3 regions of the Moorella naiadis (nom. illeg.) genome follow, and region 1 is predicted to be linked to each of the others. Evidence: riboswitches for the same ligand, from Rfam matches in the RefSeq annotation. Region 1 holds a riboswitch; each other region holds the start of a gene.
What was found. Region 1 has a riboswitch for cyclic di-AMP ahead of SDD30_RS02175 (CAP domain-containing protein). Riboswitches for the same ligand answer to the same signal wherever they lie in the genome.
Positions count from the first base shown of each region.

Region 2: linked by a shared signal. The riboswitch ahead of SDD30_RS12585 (APC family permease) and the one ahead of SDD30_RS02175 (CAP domain-containing protein) in region 1 are both predicted to bind cyclic di-AMP.
Region 3: linked by a shared signal. The riboswitch ahead of SDD30_RS12470 (alpha,alpha-trehalose-phosphate synthase (UDP-forming)) and the one ahead of SDD30_RS02175 (CAP domain-containing protein) in region 1 are both predicted to bind cyclic di-AMP.

Region 1 is NZ_JAXGFQ010000002.1:165,224-171,089, reverse strand. It holds gene tyrS (tyrosine--tRNA ligase) at 1-73, shown strand, start outside; gene yunB (sporulation protein YunB) at 113-781, shown strand; gene SDD30_RS02190 (DUF3842 family protein) at 947-1,378, shown strand; gene SDD30_RS02185 (CooT family nickel-binding protein) at 1,371-1,562, shown strand; gene cysK (cysteine synthase A) at 1,716-2,636, shown strand; gene SDD30_RS02175 (CAP domain-containing protein) at 2,762-3,490, opposite strand; cyclic di-AMP (ydaO/yuaA leader) riboswitch at 3,541-3,740, opposite strand; gene SDD30_RS02170 (YebC/PmpR family DNA-binding transcriptional regulator) at 4,048-4,806, shown strand; gene SDD30_RS02165 (hypothetical protein) at 4,887-5,441, shown strand; gene ruvC (crossover junction endodeoxyribonuclease RuvC) at 5,565-5,866, shown strand, end outside.
Region 2 is NZ_JAXGFQ010000021.1:12,587-18,452, reverse strand. It holds gene trpE (anthranilate synthase component I) at 1-201, opposite strand, end outside; gene aroH (chorismate mutase) at 392-775, opposite strand; gene SDD30_RS12590 (HutP family protein) at 889-1,299, opposite strand; cyclic di-AMP (ydaO/yuaA leader) riboswitch at 1,514-1,711, shown strand; gene SDD30_RS12585 (APC family permease) at 1,838-3,403, shown strand; gene SDD30_RS12580 (hypothetical protein) at 3,393-3,629, shown strand; gene SDD30_RS12575 (universal stress protein) at 3,626-4,180, shown strand; gene SDD30_RS12570 (NAD-binding protein) at 4,192-4,596, shown strand; gene SDD30_RS12565 (potassium channel family protein) at 4,596-5,258, shown strand; gene SDD30_RS12560 (sodium-translocating pyrophosphatase) at 5,430-5,866, opposite strand, start outside.
Region 3 is NZ_JAXGFQ010000020.1:48,619-54,484, forward strand. It holds gene otsB (trehalose-phosphatase) at 1-237, opposite strand, end outside; gene SDD30_RS12470 (alpha,alpha-trehalose-phosphate synthase (UDP-forming)) at 209-1,666, opposite strand; cyclic di-AMP (ydaO/yuaA leader) riboswitch at 1,797-2,009, opposite strand; gene SDD30_RS12475 (amylo-alpha-1,6-glucosidase) at 2,130-4,292, shown strand; gene SDD30_RS12480 (glycosyltransferase family 4 protein) at 4,391-5,581, shown strand; partial or broken gene SDD30_RS12485 (IS66 family transposase) at 5,694-5,866, opposite strand, start outside.

The sequences.
Region 1 (5,866 bases):
GGAGATTGATATAACAGAAGGGATGATCCTCCAGGCCGGTAAACGCAAATTTGCCCGCCTGCACACATTTTAGCCGCCGCCTGAGTATACTTTCTATATGGGGGTGATAACCTTGCGGCGGCGGTGGCGGCGCCCGGGACAGCGTCCCTGGGGAGCGGTGGTGCTATTAATTTTGGCCGGTTTGCTGGTAGTGCTCCTCCTGGAGTGGCGCCTGCGGCCGGCCCTGGATGCCCTGGCGGTCGCCCAGGCCCGCTGGGTGGCCACCGAGGCCATGCAGCAGGCGGTCCTGGACAAATTAACCGGCCAGGTGAGCTATAATAACCTGATCCAGCCCGGCAGCAGTGAAGGCGGCCAGGTAGTCTTCATGCAGGCCGATGCCCTGAGCATTAGCCGCCTCCAGGCGGCAGCCCAGCTCGCCATCCAGGAACGCCTGGCCGGGCTGCAGGGTCAAACCTATTACCTGCCCCTGGGCCAGGTCCTGGGCCTCCGTCTCCTGGCTGCTTACGGTCCCCCGGTACCGGTGCGCTTTGTACCCCTGGGTACGGTAAAAGTCAACGTCGGGGATACCTTTGAAAGTGCCGGTATTAATCAGACGCGCCATCGCATCTACCTCCAGGCGGAGAGCGAAGTCCAGGTCGTAGCCCCCTTCAGCCGGGATAAGGTCCAGGTAGCCACCACCATTCCCGTGGCGGAAGCCATTATCGTCGGCCCGGTACCCCGGACTTATGTCTCCTTGGGTTCGGAAATGTTAAAGGGCATCCTGCACTCGCCGGGGTTTTAAATTTTCTTGTCCACCAGGCAGGAATCGGGGTCTTAAGGGCGAATAATATATACTAAAGCGGTGTGGAGACCGCGCTGGATGGAAGGCCACGAGGAGGTCAGAACCGGTTGGAGCCGGTAAGATTCCCTGTGGCCCCTTTTACTTTTTTCGGAGGAGGTAGCCTCGCTGCGCATAGCTGTTATCGATGGTCAGGGCGGCGGCATTGGCAAGCATATCACCGTGCGGCTGCGGCAGGAGCTGCCACCAGAGGTAGAGATCCTGGCCCTAGGGACCAACGCGGCGGCCACCGTGGCCATGCTTAAGGCCGGGGCCAACGAGGGTGCTACCGGTGAAAGAGCGATACTCTACAATGTACCCCGCGTAGACGTTATCACCGGCTCCCTGGCTGTAATCCTGGCTGATGCTATGCTCGGCGAGCTGACCCCGACCATGGCGGCGGCCGTTGCCGCCAGCCCAGCGCGCAAAATCTTGTTGCCTGTCAACAGGTCCGGGGTAGAGATAATCGGGGTTACCACGGAACCCTTACCCCATCTAATAGAAGCCCTGGTACAACGCCTCAAGGTTTTTTGTCAGAAAGGGGGGAGCGAGGATGTGTGAAGCCAATGCCTACCTGTTGAAAGAAGGCGGGGACGAGGAACTGATTTTTGAGAATGTCGACCGGGTCCTGCCTGGAGAAGAGGGCATCTTAATGGAGGATATCTTTGGTAAGCGCAAACTCCTGCGCGCCCGGATTAAAGAAATGGCCCTGGTGGACCATAAAATTGTGCTGGAAGCCTTTTAAGTCAGGATGCGGTTGAGGTGGAATTACTAACGGGAGCCCCGGCATACTACCAGAAAGGGTAGATGCCGGGGCTTTATTACTTGACAAGGGCCGGTGGAGGAGCTATTATGTAATTAATTCCGATAGAAATACTTAACTATAGGAGGGGTCGAGATGCAAGTAGCCCGGGACATCACCCAGTTAATCGGCCAGACACCGATCCTGCGCCTGAATCGCTTGCCGGATCAGGGCTTGGAGGTATACTTGAAAGTAGAGTTTTTCAACCCGGGGGGGAGTATTAAAGATCGGATCGCCCTGAGCATGATTGAAGCAGCCGAGGCCGACGGCCGCCTTAAACCAGGGGCCACCATTGTCGAACCCACCAGCGGCAATACTGGTATTGGCCTGGCCATGGTAGCGGCCGTACGCGGTTACCGCCTGCTCCTGGTCATGCCGGAGACTATGAGCATGGAAAGGCGCAAGCTCATGGCCGCCTACGGGGCGGAGTTTGTCCTAACGTCTGGAAACCTGGGCATGAAGGGCGCCGTGGACAAAGCTACGGAGCTAGTCCGGGAGAATCCCGGCTACTTCATGCCCCAGCAGTTTGAAAACCCGGCCAACCCGGCCATCCACCGCCAGGCTACCGCCAGGGAGATCCTGGCGCAGATGGACGGTAGGATAGACGCCTTTATCGCTGGCGTAGGGACCGGTGGCACTCTGACCGGCGTGAGTGAGGTTTTAAAAAAAGAGATTCCGGGAGTGAAGGTGATCGCCGTGGAACCGGCAGCCTCGCCGGTCCTTTCCGGCGGCCGGCCGGGACCGCATAAGATCCAGGGCATAGGTGCTGGTTTTGTGCCGGCAGTCCTAAAAAGGGCTCTCATTGATGAGGTTATAACCGTAACCAATGAAGACGCCCTGGAAACGGCCCGGCGCCTGGCCCGGGAGGAGGGTTTGCTGGTAGGCATCTCCTCCGGGGCGGCTGCCTACGCTGCCCTGCAGGTAGCCCGCAGCCTGGGGAGCGGCAAAAGGGTCCTGGCCATTGCCCCGGACACCGGCGAGCGTTACCTGAGCACCGAGTTATTTAAATTAGGCTGACGAAGTGGGTTGGCGGCAGCAATCCCCAATGGGTAACGCTGGTAGCGGTAGTGCTGGCCGCAGAAAAAAACGGCAGGTTTTAACTTAAACCTGCCGTTTCCTGTTTCCCCGTTTGATTTCTCCGCTTAATTGCCGATGAATTCCTGGGCCCAGTAGGTGCCGTAGCTGCCGCCGGCGGCGTAGCCAACACCAATGGCTGTAAAGTTAGCATTCAGGATATTGCTGCGGTGGCCGGGACTGTTCATCCAGGCCGCCACTACCGCTGCCGGCGTCCTGTAACCGGCGGCAATATTCTCTCCGGCTGTGCGAAAGCTAATGCCAGATTGCTGCAGCAGGTTAGCGAAGGAGCCATAGGTTGGCGACTCATGGCTGAAATAATTATGGTCCCGCATGTCTTCGGCCTTCAAACGGGCCGCCCGGGCCAGCCGGGGATCGGCTGCCAGGGCCTTCAGGCCGGCTTTGGCCCGTTCGGCGTTGACCAGATCGATTACCTGTTGTTCATAGTCACTTAACTGGTAGTTACCGGTGGGAGCCGGCTGGGGTACGGGCTGGGGTGCCGGGACAGGTTGCGGCTGGGGAGCGGGCCTGGGTGGCCGAACGGGTACCGGGGCCGGCCGGGGCGGGTTTACTGGCTGCGGCGCAGGCTGGGATGCCTGTCCGCTGCCGGGGTTCAGGGCGACCTGGCGGTAGTGCCAGAGCCAGTAGGGTGAGATATACTGGCTATTGTTATAAGCGTAAGTAATGGAGGGAGCATTATTGACAGGTGTGACGGCCCGGGCCGCGCTTACAGGTAGGGCGACCAGGGCGGCGGCAAAGACCAGGTTCATGGTGGTGATTAGCCACTTACGTCGCACGGGCAAAGCCTCCTTCTTGATGCTTTACGCCTGGCCCTGCTAATAATAAATCCACCTCCTTCCAACGCCTGCGGGGTTAGCTGCCGGGTGCGGGCGGAAGTGCCCTACCCGGCCCCCAGCTATTTCTCCTTCGCTGGGGCTTCCCCTCAAGGAAAGCCCGCTAAAGATAGAACTATTGCCAGGGACCGGGATTAACCCCAATGATTGGTCCCCCCGTTTTCCTGCCACGGAAATTCGGCGTTTACAGGTGGCCACGACGTTGTTACCCATTTTATCATAAAACAGAAAATAAGTTAACATAAAACTTAGAGGTAAAATATTACACCGTCGCTTTGCTGCGGCTTCGCGGAAGTATCTGACGCCTCGAACCAAGCCGCCTTACACCTGTACTCGCCAGCCCTTTAGCGAACATTTTCATGGTTTCGTGGCGAGGGCGACAGCATCCATGAGGGGCTCCATAGTTTTTTACCGGGTTCCGGGTTAGTGTTGCTTTTGGTCGGCCCTCTATGCTAGAATTTTAACGTCAATTAAATTCTGAGAGAGAGGAGGGCAAAGGGATGTCCGGACATTCCAAGTGGGCCAATATCAAGAATCGTAAGGCCAAGGTCGATGAAAAACGAGGTCGCCTCTTTACCAAAATCGGGCGCGAGATTATCATTGCCGCCCGCATAGGGGGCGGCGATCCTGAGGGTAATATGCGCCTGAAAGCGGCCATAGCCAAGGCCAAAGAAGCCAATATGCCCAATGAAAATATCCAGCGGGCCATTATGCGCGGCACCGGCGAACTGGAAGGGGCCAATTATGAGGAAATGACCTATGAAGGTTATGGACCCGGTGGCGTAGCCATGCTCCTTAATATAGCCACCGATAACCGCAACCGCACAGCATCGGAGATTCGTTACATCTTCTCCCGGGGCGGTGGTAACCTGGGCGAAAACGGCTGTGTGGCCTGGATGTTTAACCCTAAAGGGGTAATCACAGTGGAAATCCCGGCCGGAGAGAAGCGGGAAGAAGTAATCCTGCAGGCTATTGAGGCCGGGGCTGAGGACGTCGATGACGAGGACGACGAGGTGCTGGAAATCAAAACAGCACCTGGTGAGCTGGAAGCAGTCCGGGAGGCCCTGCAGGCCAGTGGCGTCACCATCGCCAGTGCCGAGGTCGAGATGGTACCGCAAACGACGGTCACCATCGATGACCCGGAGATGGCCGGTAAAGTTATGCGCCTGGTAGACCGCCTGGAGGATCACGATGACGTCCAGGCAGTATATACAAATGCCGATATTCCTGCTGCAATTATGGACCAGTTGGATATATAGGAAAGTAGCTAGTAAAAGGTATAAAAGTTACGGCGGCCGGCAATGCTAGCTAGTGGCAATTTTAACCGGGAGGCGCCACGATGCCAGTTTATAGCCGGCGTTTAATTATCATCGGCCTGATTATTTTCCTGCTGGGAGGAATAGTTGCCTACCAGGGGGCCAGGGTGAACTCCGGCCGCCAGGCGGTGGTCTTACGGGTGCCGGGGATTATCGAACCCCGGTTCCAGCTCGAGCCGCGGCTGGAAAAGTACTACCGGGGCTGCGGTCATTCCTACCCGCTGCCCCTGCCGGCAGGGGTCAAGTGGCAGTGGGCCGGCAGGGAAGAGATGAGCACCCTGTTCCCGGCAACCGAGGGCTGGCACCTGACCCAGGAAAGCGGGCGCCTGGTCGCCACCCAGGAGGTAGACGGCCTGTGCCCGGCCTGTGCCCCTAAACGCCACCTGGCCGTCAAGGACGGCCTGGTAGCTGTTTACCAGGGTCCTGCCGGTACCCTGGGGCCGCTACTGCGGGTGACCGGCCTGAAGCTTTCCTCATTACCGCCCAACTGGCAGGCCCAGATCCAGAGCGGTGCCGCTGTCTTTAATTCCGAGCAAGAGCTCCTGGAAGCCCTGGACAGCCTGGATGAATACCGTTGAATATTTACGCCATGCCCCACCGGGTCGCTGACCCGGTTTTTCTTTTGGTTGGAAAAAAGGAACTGCTCTCCTGGATGTCGAATAGTTGCCAGGAGGTTACTTGTTCTTTACGGAGGCATAATCATGTTAATCCTGGGAATTGATCCCGGTACAGCCATTGTCGGCTACGGCCTGGTAAAGGCCAGCAGCGGCCGCCTGCAGGCCCTGGACTATGGCTGTATCCGGACGCCGGCTGGTGAGGAAACCTGCCAGCGGCTGGCAACCATTTATACCGGTCTCTGGGAGTTAATCACCCGGCAGCAGCCGGCAACCCTGGCCATCGAGGAACTCTTTTTCAATAAAAACAGTAAAACCGCCCTGGCCGTGGGCCAGGCTAGGGGGGTAATCCTCCTGGCGGCAGCCCACGCCGGCCTGCCGGTAGCCGA
Region 2 (5,866 bases), on a different contig from region 1:
TGGATCAAAGCCGATGAGGGAGTAGCGGCCCAGGTTTTCTCCACCCTCGACACTCTCCAGCAAGAAACTATCGCGGGTGCCGCTAAATTTTAAGTAAAGGGAGATGGGGGTTTCCGTATCGGCCAGGATTTCCGTCCAGACAGGTACGTAGGGGGCTTCCCTGGCCATGGCCAGGAAGGTCTCCCGGTCGGGATGGAACAACGTTAATCCCTCCCCGAGGGCAAAATAAAAACCAGCGCTTAAGTAAGCCCTGGTCAGGTTTAACTATTACCCGCTCAAACTCCAGGCTCAACTCAAACTTAACTCGACTCAACTCTGCTCATGCATATATTCAGTTGTTGGTAAAAGAATACCATACAGGATTAGGGACTGTCAATAAATATTTCAGGTCTTAACTCAAATCTGGACGTAATTCTGCTGCCCGGCCTAAATAGACATGGACCGGTTCCTGATCACTATAGGCATGAATTAAAACCCGGACAATTCCCGGCTGGCTTCCCGGTACCGGTATCTCCGTGGCACACATCAAGGCTATATCCACCCAGCCCAGACGACGGGCGGCTGCGGCCGGGAAAGCGGCGTTGAGGTCCGGGGTCACGGTAAAGAAGGCGCTGATAATATCCTCGACTAACAGGTTGTTACGCGCCACTATCTCCCGCAGCAACCCTGCGGTGGCGGCGATAATCGCCGGGGGTGTGTTTTTCGGTACGTCTACGGCACCGCGCAGGCCCCGGACCCTCTTTTTCAGTCTATCCTTATCCTTTTGATCCGTCATCGTAACCCTCCTACCGTACTACGGTAACAGCCTTTAATCCCGCTGCCGGTAGATAATATTACCCCACCGGGGTCTGGAAACCGCGTTCATGATATCCTTATCGGTCATGTTTTTCACACAGCCCGGTGTCCCAGGCCGATGCCGACTTCATCCAGGTGGAGCAGGCCGATGCCGAAGAAGATGGCTACACTCAGGTGATCCTGCCAGCGGGCGATGCCAATCTTGCCCCCTACATTCAGGCCGATGGCCTTGGGCATCATCTGGGACAGGGCTTCCCGGGTCGCCCCGGCGATGGCTCCCTCTTCGAGATGGGTCTCTTTGATAACCCCTTCCCGCTTGGCCGCCACCACCGCCCGTTCAACTATTTTCTGTACGGAATTGATAAATTCCCCGCCGTAATCCACTGCCGCCGTGGCTATACCGCCGGCGGCATACTCCTTTTTCAGCCGGGCCTCTTCCTCCCGGCTTTCCGAGAGGGCCATCTTAATGGCTACTGCCGCCACTTTTTTGCTGCCATACTCCATAAATGCCACCACCTATTTTTGCTTGCACCGATTATATTACATCCAGGCCAGTACCGCAAGAAGCATTACGGAATAGCAAACTGTTATTTTTCAAAGCCCTGTAGCCATCACACAAAAATGCCGGCCTATTTAAACCGAGAGTATTATATACCAGGCCAAGGCTCTTTTGACAGTCTGATTGCCGGCTGCTAACATTAACGCGAAATGCCTGTAAGACATGAGAAGGCCGAATCCCGCAAATAATAGGGAACGGGGGAACCACCACAGGGGTGAATCCCTGCCCTCAGTCTACTTTATTACTCCAGGTAATTCAGGGTACTGGCGAGTAACGGAGCTGGCAGACTGGGAGTGGGGTAGGGCTTGCTCCGGCCCGAACCCGGCAGCTAACCTCGCAGGCTGGAGGGGAGATGAATTCATGATGAAAACCAGCGGGGGGCCATAAGGGGTCGGCTGGTTTTTTCTATTCCTTTTATTCTGGTTTATCCTGGTTTATTCTGGTTTATTCTGGTTTTGTTTTTTGACTGGAGGAGGGTTGCATTTGGCTGCGGCGACAGAAAAGTTAGAGTTACGCCGGGAGGTCACCGTCTGGGGCTCCTATATGTGGGGTTACGCTGATGTCGGCGCCGATATCTACGCCGCCCTGGGCCTGGTCATGCTCTGGGCTAAAGGGGCTACCGGTCTGGCCTTCGCCCTGGCCGGGCTGGTGTACATTATGATCGGTCTCGCCTATACCGAACTGGCCGCTACCTACCCCGTGGCCGGCGGGGGGCAGTTCTTCACCCTGCGTGGGCTGGGCGATTTCTGGGGCTTTGTGGCCGGATCGGCCTTATTACTGGACTATACTATCGATATTGCCCTCTTTGCTACTGCTTCCGCCGGCTATATCAACTTCTTTTTGCCTTATCTATTTAGCATCAATGTTGATTCCCTGGCTATTAGCATCGGGCCCCTGCATCACGTCAACCTGGTCTGGATGGCCGAAGCCTTGGTCCTGGTTATCTTTCTTATCGCCCTCAACATCCGGGGGATGCGGGAATCCTCATTGCTCAACGAAATCCTGGGAGCCATTGATATCCTGACGGAATCGACCATTATTGTCTTTGGCTTCCTCTTTGCTTGGCGTCCGGAACTCCTGGCCCACCAGTGGATCACCCAGTTCCCTACTTTTAAGGAATTTGCTTACGGTTCCTCCCTGGCCATCATCTCCTTCGTCGGCCTGGAATCCATTTCCCAGGCGGCTCAGGAAACCAAACGGCCGGCAACGGTTGTGCCCCGGACCTCCGTCGGCCTCATCTTCACCGTATTTATCTTTGCTACTGCCTTTTCCACCATGAGCCTGGGCGTCCTGCCGTGGCAGGATATTGCCGAGGCCGTCGGCGACCCGGTGGCTACCCTGGCCCATGCCATCCCCTTTATCGGCATTATCGCCGGCCCCTTTGCCGCCCTGCTGGGGGCCACCATCCTGCTGATTTCGGCCAACTCCGGCGTCATGAGCGCCTCACGGCTTACCTTCGCCATGAGCCAGTTTCACTTTATCAGCGACTGGTTCAATGCCGTCCACCCGCGTTTCCGGACCCCTTACCGGACCATCCTGGTCTTTTCCGGCATCGGCGTCCTGCAGCTCGTCCTTTCTTTCTTAACGCCCAACGCCATGGATACCCTGGGTAACATGTACGCCTTTGGGGCTACCACCGGCTATATCCTGGTCTTTATCGCGCTAATTAAGTTACGTTTCACCGACCCCTATGCGCCCCGGCCCTATAAAGTACCCTTAAACATTAAAATTAACTACCGCGGCCGGACGGTGGAATTCCCCCTCCTGGGGGTTATCGGCACCCTGGGCATCAGTACCATTCTTTTTGAGGTTATCCTGACCCATGCCATTGGCCGCATCGCCGGCCCGGCCTGGATCCTCCTCTGTTTTATTTATTATTTCTATTACCGTCGCAAGCATGGCTTCCCTGTCTTCGGTAATATACCCCGGGATTGGGAAGGCCAGCAATTAAAGGTCCTGGAGGCAGCGGAGGAGTACGATCTCCTGGAGGAGTACAAACAGGCCCTGGCCGAACGGGATTGCAAGGAGGCTGTTGCCCATGGCAGCTAAAAGAAGCAGCCGTAAGGTTTGCCAGTCCCTCACCTGGCGTGATTACTACCAGATGGTGACCACCCTGGCCATGCTGTTCCTGGGACCGGCCATCTGGGTCCGCGCCCTGGTCCATCCCAGCCCCATGGCCTGGGTAGTCGGCGCCGGTTTCCTGGGCCTCGGGATTTACCGCGCCCTGGCCTTCATCCGTTATTTCACCCGGCGCCACAAGGAGGTCCGCGCATGACGGCGATTCATACCCATCCCCTGGGTATTTTCCTGGCCCTGGTTTTTATCGTCAGTATGGGCCGCCTTTTCTGGTGGATGCTGCATGTACCGCCGGCCATTCCCTATGAAGTCGCCCATGTCACCAGGACTGTCCAGGCCGTAAAACGGATCCTGGTCCCAGTAGTGGACAGCGATTATGCCCGCCGGGCCATTGAACTGGCCTGCCGCCTGGGGACCGAACAAAAGGCCGAGATCATTTTGTTGGCCGTCCTGGAGGTGCCCCTCACCTCTCCCTTAGGGGTAGCCCTGCCGGGGACCGAGGCCCGCTTAAATGAGGTCCTGCAACAAGGGGTAGAAATCGTTAATTTTCATCAACTGCCCAGCAGGACCAGGATTATAAGGGCCCGGACGGCGGGTACCGGTATCCTGCAAGCCGCTACCGAGGAAGAGGTGCAGTTGATCGTTATTGGCGCCCGGCCCAAACGCCAGCTCGGCGGCCTGGGAAGCACCTCAGAATGGCTCTTACGCCGGGCCACCTGCGAATTACTGATTGACCGTCAACCTGCGTAGGGGGTGTTATTATGCGCGTTATAATCATCGGCTGCAGCCGCCTGGGGGCCAGTTTAGCTATCCAACTGGCTGCCGCCGGCCACGAAGTCAGCGTTATTGATGCCCGGGCCGAATCCCTGGAACGCCTGCCCCATGATTTTCCCGGTCAGGTCTACCAGGGGGTAGGTATTGACCTGGAGTTACTAACCCAGGTCGGGGCGGATAATGCCGATGTCCTCATCGCCGTCACTGATCGGGACAGCGCCAATCTGGTCTCCGCCCAGGTAGCCCGGGAAAAGTTTCATATCCCCCGGGTCATTGCCCGGGTCTATGATCCCAAGGCTGCCGGTGCTTACCGGGCCATGGGGTTGGATATCTTCTGTCCGACTACCCTGGGTATTGATTATGTCATGGCGCAACTGGGGGGTGCCCAATAATGTATGTTATAGTAGCCGGTGGTGGTAAGATCGGCTTTAACCTTACCAAAACCCTTCTGGACGGTGGTCAGGAGGTCCTGTTAATCGAGAAGGATCCGCGCAAATCTCGCTGGCTGGAGGATCGCCTGGGTCAGGTAGTCCTGCGGGGCGATGCCACCGAGGTAGCTACCATGGAAGCAGCCGGAGCCAAGCGGGCCGATGTGGTGGCCGCCGTCACCGGTTTCGATGAGGATAATATTATGATCTGCCGGCTGGCCCAGAAGGTCTTCGGGGTTAACCGGGTCATCGGCCGGGTCAATAACCCCCAGAATGAAGACGCCTTTCGCCTGCTGGGCATCAATAATATCATCAACAGTACCCGGTTGATCTACCGCTTGGTCCTGCAAGAAGTCGATGTCTGCGGCCTGATTCCTTTACTTACCCTCAAGGGCGGCGAAGTGGAATTTTTAGAAACCGTCCTGACCCCGGAGGCCCCGGCCGCCCATGTGGCCGTCAAGGATCTTATACTGCCGGAGCAGTGCTTGCTGATGGCTATCCTGCGCCAGGAGGATCTAATCTTCCCCCGCGGTGATGTTGTTTTGCTGCCCGGGGACCAGGTCATTGCTGCCGCCAGGGCGGAAGAGGTGGAAGCCCTGCGCCAGGCCCTCCTGGGAAGTGCCTAGAGAGTCCATAAATATTTAAGGGAAGGGGCGTTGGCCTCTTCCCTTTTTAATTCGCTGTAGCGGTCGCGTTCTCCCGGCGAAACTAGCATTCTACTCGAATACTGGTCTGGGCTGGGGCTGGAGGCTGGACCCCCAGCCCCTAAAGGCCGTATTTTATTCCTGTTACCACCATTAGATAAACAGGGCGGCCAGGACCAGGGTAATGGTACTAATCAGCTTTACGAGAACGTGCAGGGACGGACCAGCAGTATCTTTAAAGGGATCGCCCACAGTATCACCGACTACACCGGCTTTATGGGCTTCAGAACCCTTGCCGCCGTAATTACCCAGTTCGATGTATTTCTTGGCGTTATCCCAGGCACCGCCGCCGTTGTTGAGGAACAGGGCTATGATTACCCCGGTAATGGTACCGACCATCAAGAAGGCCGCCGCAGCTTCTGCTTTTAAGACCAGGCCGACGATAATGGGGGTAACGACCACAATGATGCCGGGGAGGATCATTTCCTTCAAGGCACCGCGGGTGACAATATCCACGCAGGTGCCGTACTCCGGTTTGGCGGTGCCCTCCATGATGCCTGGTATCTCCTTAAACTGGCGCCTGACCTCCA
Region 3 (5,866 bases), on a different contig from region 1:
CCAGAGACCGGGTACCGGCAACAGGTGGCGGAGGTCGGCGAGGGAGCGGCCGCTGATTATAACCAGGTGCAGGCCCTGCCGTTGTAGCAGATACTGCAGTAATTTCAGCAGGTTTTTCCCGGGACGAGCCAGTTCCGGGCGGGAGGTCAGGGGAACCAGGGTACCGTCGTAGTCACACATGAGGAGAATTTCGCCGTGGTGCCGGATCTTAGCTGCTAGCCGACCCGGAGACATCATCCGCTTCTCCTTTCTTTAAAGCCATTGTTTGGTGGAAACAGTTCATCCACCAGTGGACATCATGGCGCCGTACCCTTTCTTGCAAAAGACGCAACCTTTTTTCTTGTTCCGCCCGGCCCATCCCCAGGGCCGTATTAAAGATCATGGCCATACCATCAATATCATAAGGATTGACCAGGACGGCTCCTTTGAGTTCCTGGGCGGCTCCGGCGAAACGGCTCAATACCAGCACGCCGGTATTGTCACACCGTGAGGCCACATATTCTTTGGCTACCAGGTTTAAACCATCCCTGAGGGGCGTAACCATCATGACATCGGCCGCCAGGTAGTAGGCTACTAGTTCCTGCCGGGGGAGGCCGCGCCAGAAGTAATGGACGGGGCGATAGCTACCGTCACTGAAACGCCCATTGATACGGCCTACGGCTGCTTCCACCTCTTCCTTTAGACGACGGTAGGCGGGTACAGCCGTCCGGCTGGGTACGGCGATCTGTACCAGGGCCGCCCGGCCACGCCATTCCGGGGCCTCTTCCAGCAAACGCTCCCAGGCCAGGAGCCTTTCCAGGATCCCCTTGGTATAATCAAGACGCTCCACGCTCAGGGCCAGGCGTTCAACGCCGATTTGTTCCCTTAATTCCTCAGCCCTGGCCCTGGTAGAGGGTTCGACCGCCTGGCGCTGGAAGGCCCGATAATCGATCCCCATGGGCCAGGCACCGACATGGATGCGTCGTTGTTCCCAGTAGACAATATTTTCTTCAAAGTCAACCCGGGCCCCCAGCAACTGGGCTGCTGCCTGTAAAAAATTATCAACATAGGCCTGGAGATGGAAACCCAGGACATCGGTTCCTAGGAGGCCGCGCAGGATGTGGGGCGCCCAAGGGAGAGTGGCCAACAGGTCGTGGTGGGGGAAGGGTATATGCCAGAAAAAGAATTGTTTTAACTGCGGTTGGCGATGGCGTAAATGGGCCGGTACCAGGGCCAGGTGGTAATCATTGACCCAGATGATATCACCCTCCGCGGCCTCTTCAAAAACCGCCCCGGCAAATTTAGCGTTAACCCGGGCGTAAGTTGACCATTCCCTGGCGTCATAATGACATCTATCTAAAAAGTAATGGCACAGGGGCCAGAGGGCACTATTGGTAAAACCGTGATAGTAAAGTTTTATTTCTCCCGCTGTGAGGGGTACTTCATGAAAAGTGTAAGCCGCATTCTCAATAGGTACAGCCAACCTTAAACCCTGGCTATTTTCCTGGGGTGCTTCCCGCCCGCCCCAGGCTACCCAGACACCACCCTTTTTCCGCAAAAATGGTTCCACAGCGGATACCAGGCCGCTGATGGCCGGGACGGGTTTGATGCCCTCCGGGGTCGCCTGCAGGTTGTACGAACCCCGGTTGGAAACCATAACTATTTTGGCAGCCTGCTTTTTGCTCATATTATCTACCCCCTTTACTTTTGTTTTAGCTGATTGTTGCCCTCCTCGTAAAAAGTAATAAAACAAATACAACCCCGGTTTTACCCGGGGTTGCTAGCTTGAACGCCATGGAACACGATACCGGTTAACCGGTAGTTCCCTTCCACGCTTACGAAGTTAGCTGACGGATTCGGGCCGAAGTTAGCCCTACCCGGCGCTTTAGCCTTCCCTTCCCCGGCAATCCCTGAATGACAGCCTATCCACCCAAAGATTTAAGGAAAATAAAAGCTGTTGCTGGCCGGGATTCACCCCGGAAATGGTTCCCCCGTTTACGGCCCAAGCCGTAATTCAGCGTACCAGGATATATATATATTTTTATTATACCACGCGGCCAGGGAAATGCAAATTTTAAGTCCATTTCTCCCAGGAAGGAAACCCCAGGTTGCCTGCCGAATTCTTTTTTAATAAAGGGAGGAGGTAGTACATGCTCGATACAGAGCTAGATTTACGCCATAATCCGTGCGCTATTGAACCTGCGACCGAGGTGCTGAAGGAAGGGGGGATTTTTCTCGTTTCCCTGCCCGATGGTTCAGTTATCCAGCGGGATAATGGCAGCCTGGGCCTTTACTATAATGATACCCGCTACTTAAGTCACCTGGAGTTGCAGGTGGCCGGACAGCGACCAATATTTCTTTCTTCTTCCATCCGCGATAGTCACTTCGCCCAGATAGAATTAACCAACCCGGTTTTTAATCTGCCCGATGGTACCGTAATACCGGCCCAGACCATCCATCTCCGCCAGTTACGGTTAATTAAGGACGCCCTTTTTCAGCGCCTGCGCTTAATAAACTTTAATCCCTTTCCGGTAAAGTTGTTGCTCCATTTTAACCTGGCGGCTGATTTCCGGGATATATTTGAGGTACGGGGCAGCCAGCGTCGCCGCCGGGGTGAATTGTTACCGGTGGAAGTGCGACGCCAGGGGCTGGTCCTGGCTTACCGGGGCCTGGACAACCTCCTCCGGACCACCGGAATTACCTTTGAACCGGCGCCGACAAGCATCACCGGCCGGCCTGGCCAGGCCGAAATCACCTTTGCCCTGGTCCTGCCGCCCCAAAAAAAGCTCTACCTGCATTTAAAAATTGAACCCGATCCAGGTAATATCTCTTCGAGGAACAAGATCAGCGATCTTTTTTCGGCGACCACCATTGAGCAGGCGACTGCTTACCACCAGTGGCAAAGGGAGTCGACCAGGATCTGGACCGACAATAGCTTTATCAATGCCATGTTCCAGACGGCCGTCACCGACCTCAAAGCCCTGCAAATAGATTATCCCGGTGCAGGCCGGATTATAGCCGCCGGGATACCCTGGTACACCGCCCCCTTTGGCCGTGATTCTTTGATTACCTCCTGGCAGGCCCTTATCCTAAACCCGGCCCTGGCCCATCAGGCCCTACGCTTCTTGGCTCGCTACCAGGGCCAAAAGGTGGATAGGTGGCGGGAGGAAAGGCCGGGAAAAATCCTCCATGAACTGCGCCACGGGGAGATGACCAGCTGCCGGGAGGTACCCCATAGTCCCTATTACGGTTCTATAGATGCTACCCTGTGGTTTATTATCCTCCTGGGTGCGACTTACAGGTGGACCCGGGATGACGCTTTATTACGGGAAATGGCCATTCCCCTGCGCAACTGCCTGCGCTGGTGCCTGGATTATGGCGATCTGGACGGCGACGGCTACCTGGAATACCAGCGGGAGTCCCCGGCCGGCCTGGCCAACCAGGGCTGGAAAGATTCCTGGGATGCTGTTGTTGACCGGGAGGGGCGCCTGGCCGAGGGTCCCGTGGCCCTGGTAGAAGTCCAGGCTTACTACTATCTGGCTCTCAACGAAGCGGCTCATTTATTAGCCATCCTGGGTGATGAACTGACCGCTGCCGATCTGAAGAGGCGGGCCAGGGAGTTGCGGGAGCGGTTTAACCAGGATTTCTGGCTGGAAAATGAAGGGTACTTGATTTTTGCCCTCGATGGCCGGAAAAGGCCCCTGACCACCCTGGTTTCTAACGGGGGCCAGGCCCTCTTTACCGGTATTCTCCCGCTGGAGCGCGCCCGGAGGGTCGCCCGGCGACTGCTGGCCGGAGATTTCTATTCCGGTTGGGGTATCCGGACCATGAGTAAAAAGGAAAGGGCTTATAACCCCATGAGTTACCATAATGGCTCGGTCTGGCCCCATGACAACGCCATTATCGCCGCCGGCCTGCGCCGTTACCAGTGCCTGGAGGAATTATCGCGCCTGGCCGCAGGCCTTTTCGCCGCCAGCCCCCACTTTAATTACCGGCGCTGGCCGGAGCTCTTTTGTGGTTTTACCCGCAGGGGTTTAAGCGGCCCGGTACGTTACCCGGTAGCCTGTGATCCCCAGGCCTGGGCCATAGGCAGCCTTTTCAGTTTCTTCCAGCACCTGCTGGGCCTGAAATTAGGGGAACACGGCCTGTTTATTTCCCGACCCTTACTACTTCCCGGGACCAGCCGGGTAGAGATCAGGAACCTGGCCGTGGCCGACAGCCGCCTGGACCTGGCCTTTGAGGAAAAGGAGGGGCGAGTCCTGGCCAGTGTTCTGAAGAAAGAAGGCGATCTCAAAGTCATTATTGAAGCGTAAATAATCCTGCCGTGTTTGTCCTTTCTTGACTTTCCCGGGTAATTATAGCTAAAATAAATATGATGTCTCAAATATATTAATTGTGGAGGCGAAGTAATATGCGCGTTGTCATGTTACACTGGGCTTTCCCGCCGATTATCGGGGGAGTGGAATCCCATCTGGCCCTCCTGTGCCCTTACCTGGTCCGCCAGGGGCACCAGGTAAGCCTCCTCACGGCCACAGCCCCCGATACCCCGGTGCAAGAAAGCTGGCAGGGGGTAATCATCAAGCGTTCACCCTTAATGGATCTCAATTCCCTTAATCCGGCAGCCCTGGAAGACAGGGCCGGGGAGATCAAGAAACTCCTGGAAGACTTTCTCCTTGAAGTAAGGCCGGATATTGTCCACGCCCACAATTTCCATTATTTTAGCTTCGTCCATGCTGCCGCCCTGCAAGAGATCTGCCGCCGCCACGGCTGGCCCCTGGTTCTTACCGCCCATAATGTCTGGGAAGATGAACTCTGGGATAAGATGAATACCCTGGCCGAGGGCTGGAATCAGGTTATCGCCGTCAGCCACTACATACGCCAGGAACTGATAATCAGCGGTTATCCGCCGGAACGGGTAACGGTAGTTTACCACGGTACGGATACCTCTACCTTCCGACCGCCTTCACGGGTAGATATGCAGGCTATCTATAATTCTTATCCAGAATGGCGGGGCCGGCGGGTGATCTTCCATCCGGCCCGGATGAGCCGAGCCAAGGGCTGCGATGTCAGTATTCGCGCCCTCGATCTCATCCGCCGGGAAATCCCCGATGTACTCCTGATCCTGGCCGGTACCACCAATACCGTTGACTGGGGCCAGAAGCAACCGGAGGAGGTAGCCTTCCTGCAGGATCTAATCGCCAGCCTGGGGCTGGAGAAAAATGTCTTCATTCGTTTCTTCCCCTGGCAGGAGATGCCGGCTGTCTATCAGGGAGCTGAGGTCTGCCTTTACCCGTCGGCCTTCCAGGAACCCTTTGGTTTGGTCATGCTGGAAGCCATGGCCACGGCCAGGCCTATTATCGTCAGCCGCGCCGGCGGTATGCCGGAGATCATTCGCCCCGGTTATAACGGTTTTCTTGTTTCCATGGGGGACCATGAGGAACTCGCCCGCTATACCACCTTCCTCCTGCGTAACCCGGAGATGGCCAGGACCATGGGCCGGGACGGTCGCCAGTTGGTGGAAGAGAACTTCACCACCGCCGTCATGGCCCGCCGTACACTGAAGGTATATAACCAGCTGCTGGTCCTACCCCGGGCGAGTTAAACTGCCGGCAGAAGGGCTGGCGGGTACAGGTAAAAATCTATTTAAGGGAACCAGCAGCAATGGTTCCCTTAAATTTTCGTAACTACTCAGGCTATCAACCAATAGTTAAAAATCAAGTCTCACCAGGAACAAAAGGCATGCCAAGGAGGGCACCGCGGATGGCCCCCAATACCGGAACGTAATTCTTCTTGACAGTAGAGATGTAGCCTCTAATCCGGCAAAAGATCTGGGCACCCTGCCAGGTGCGAAAGCCGCCGGAGATCTTCTGCTGGACCTTCATCATGC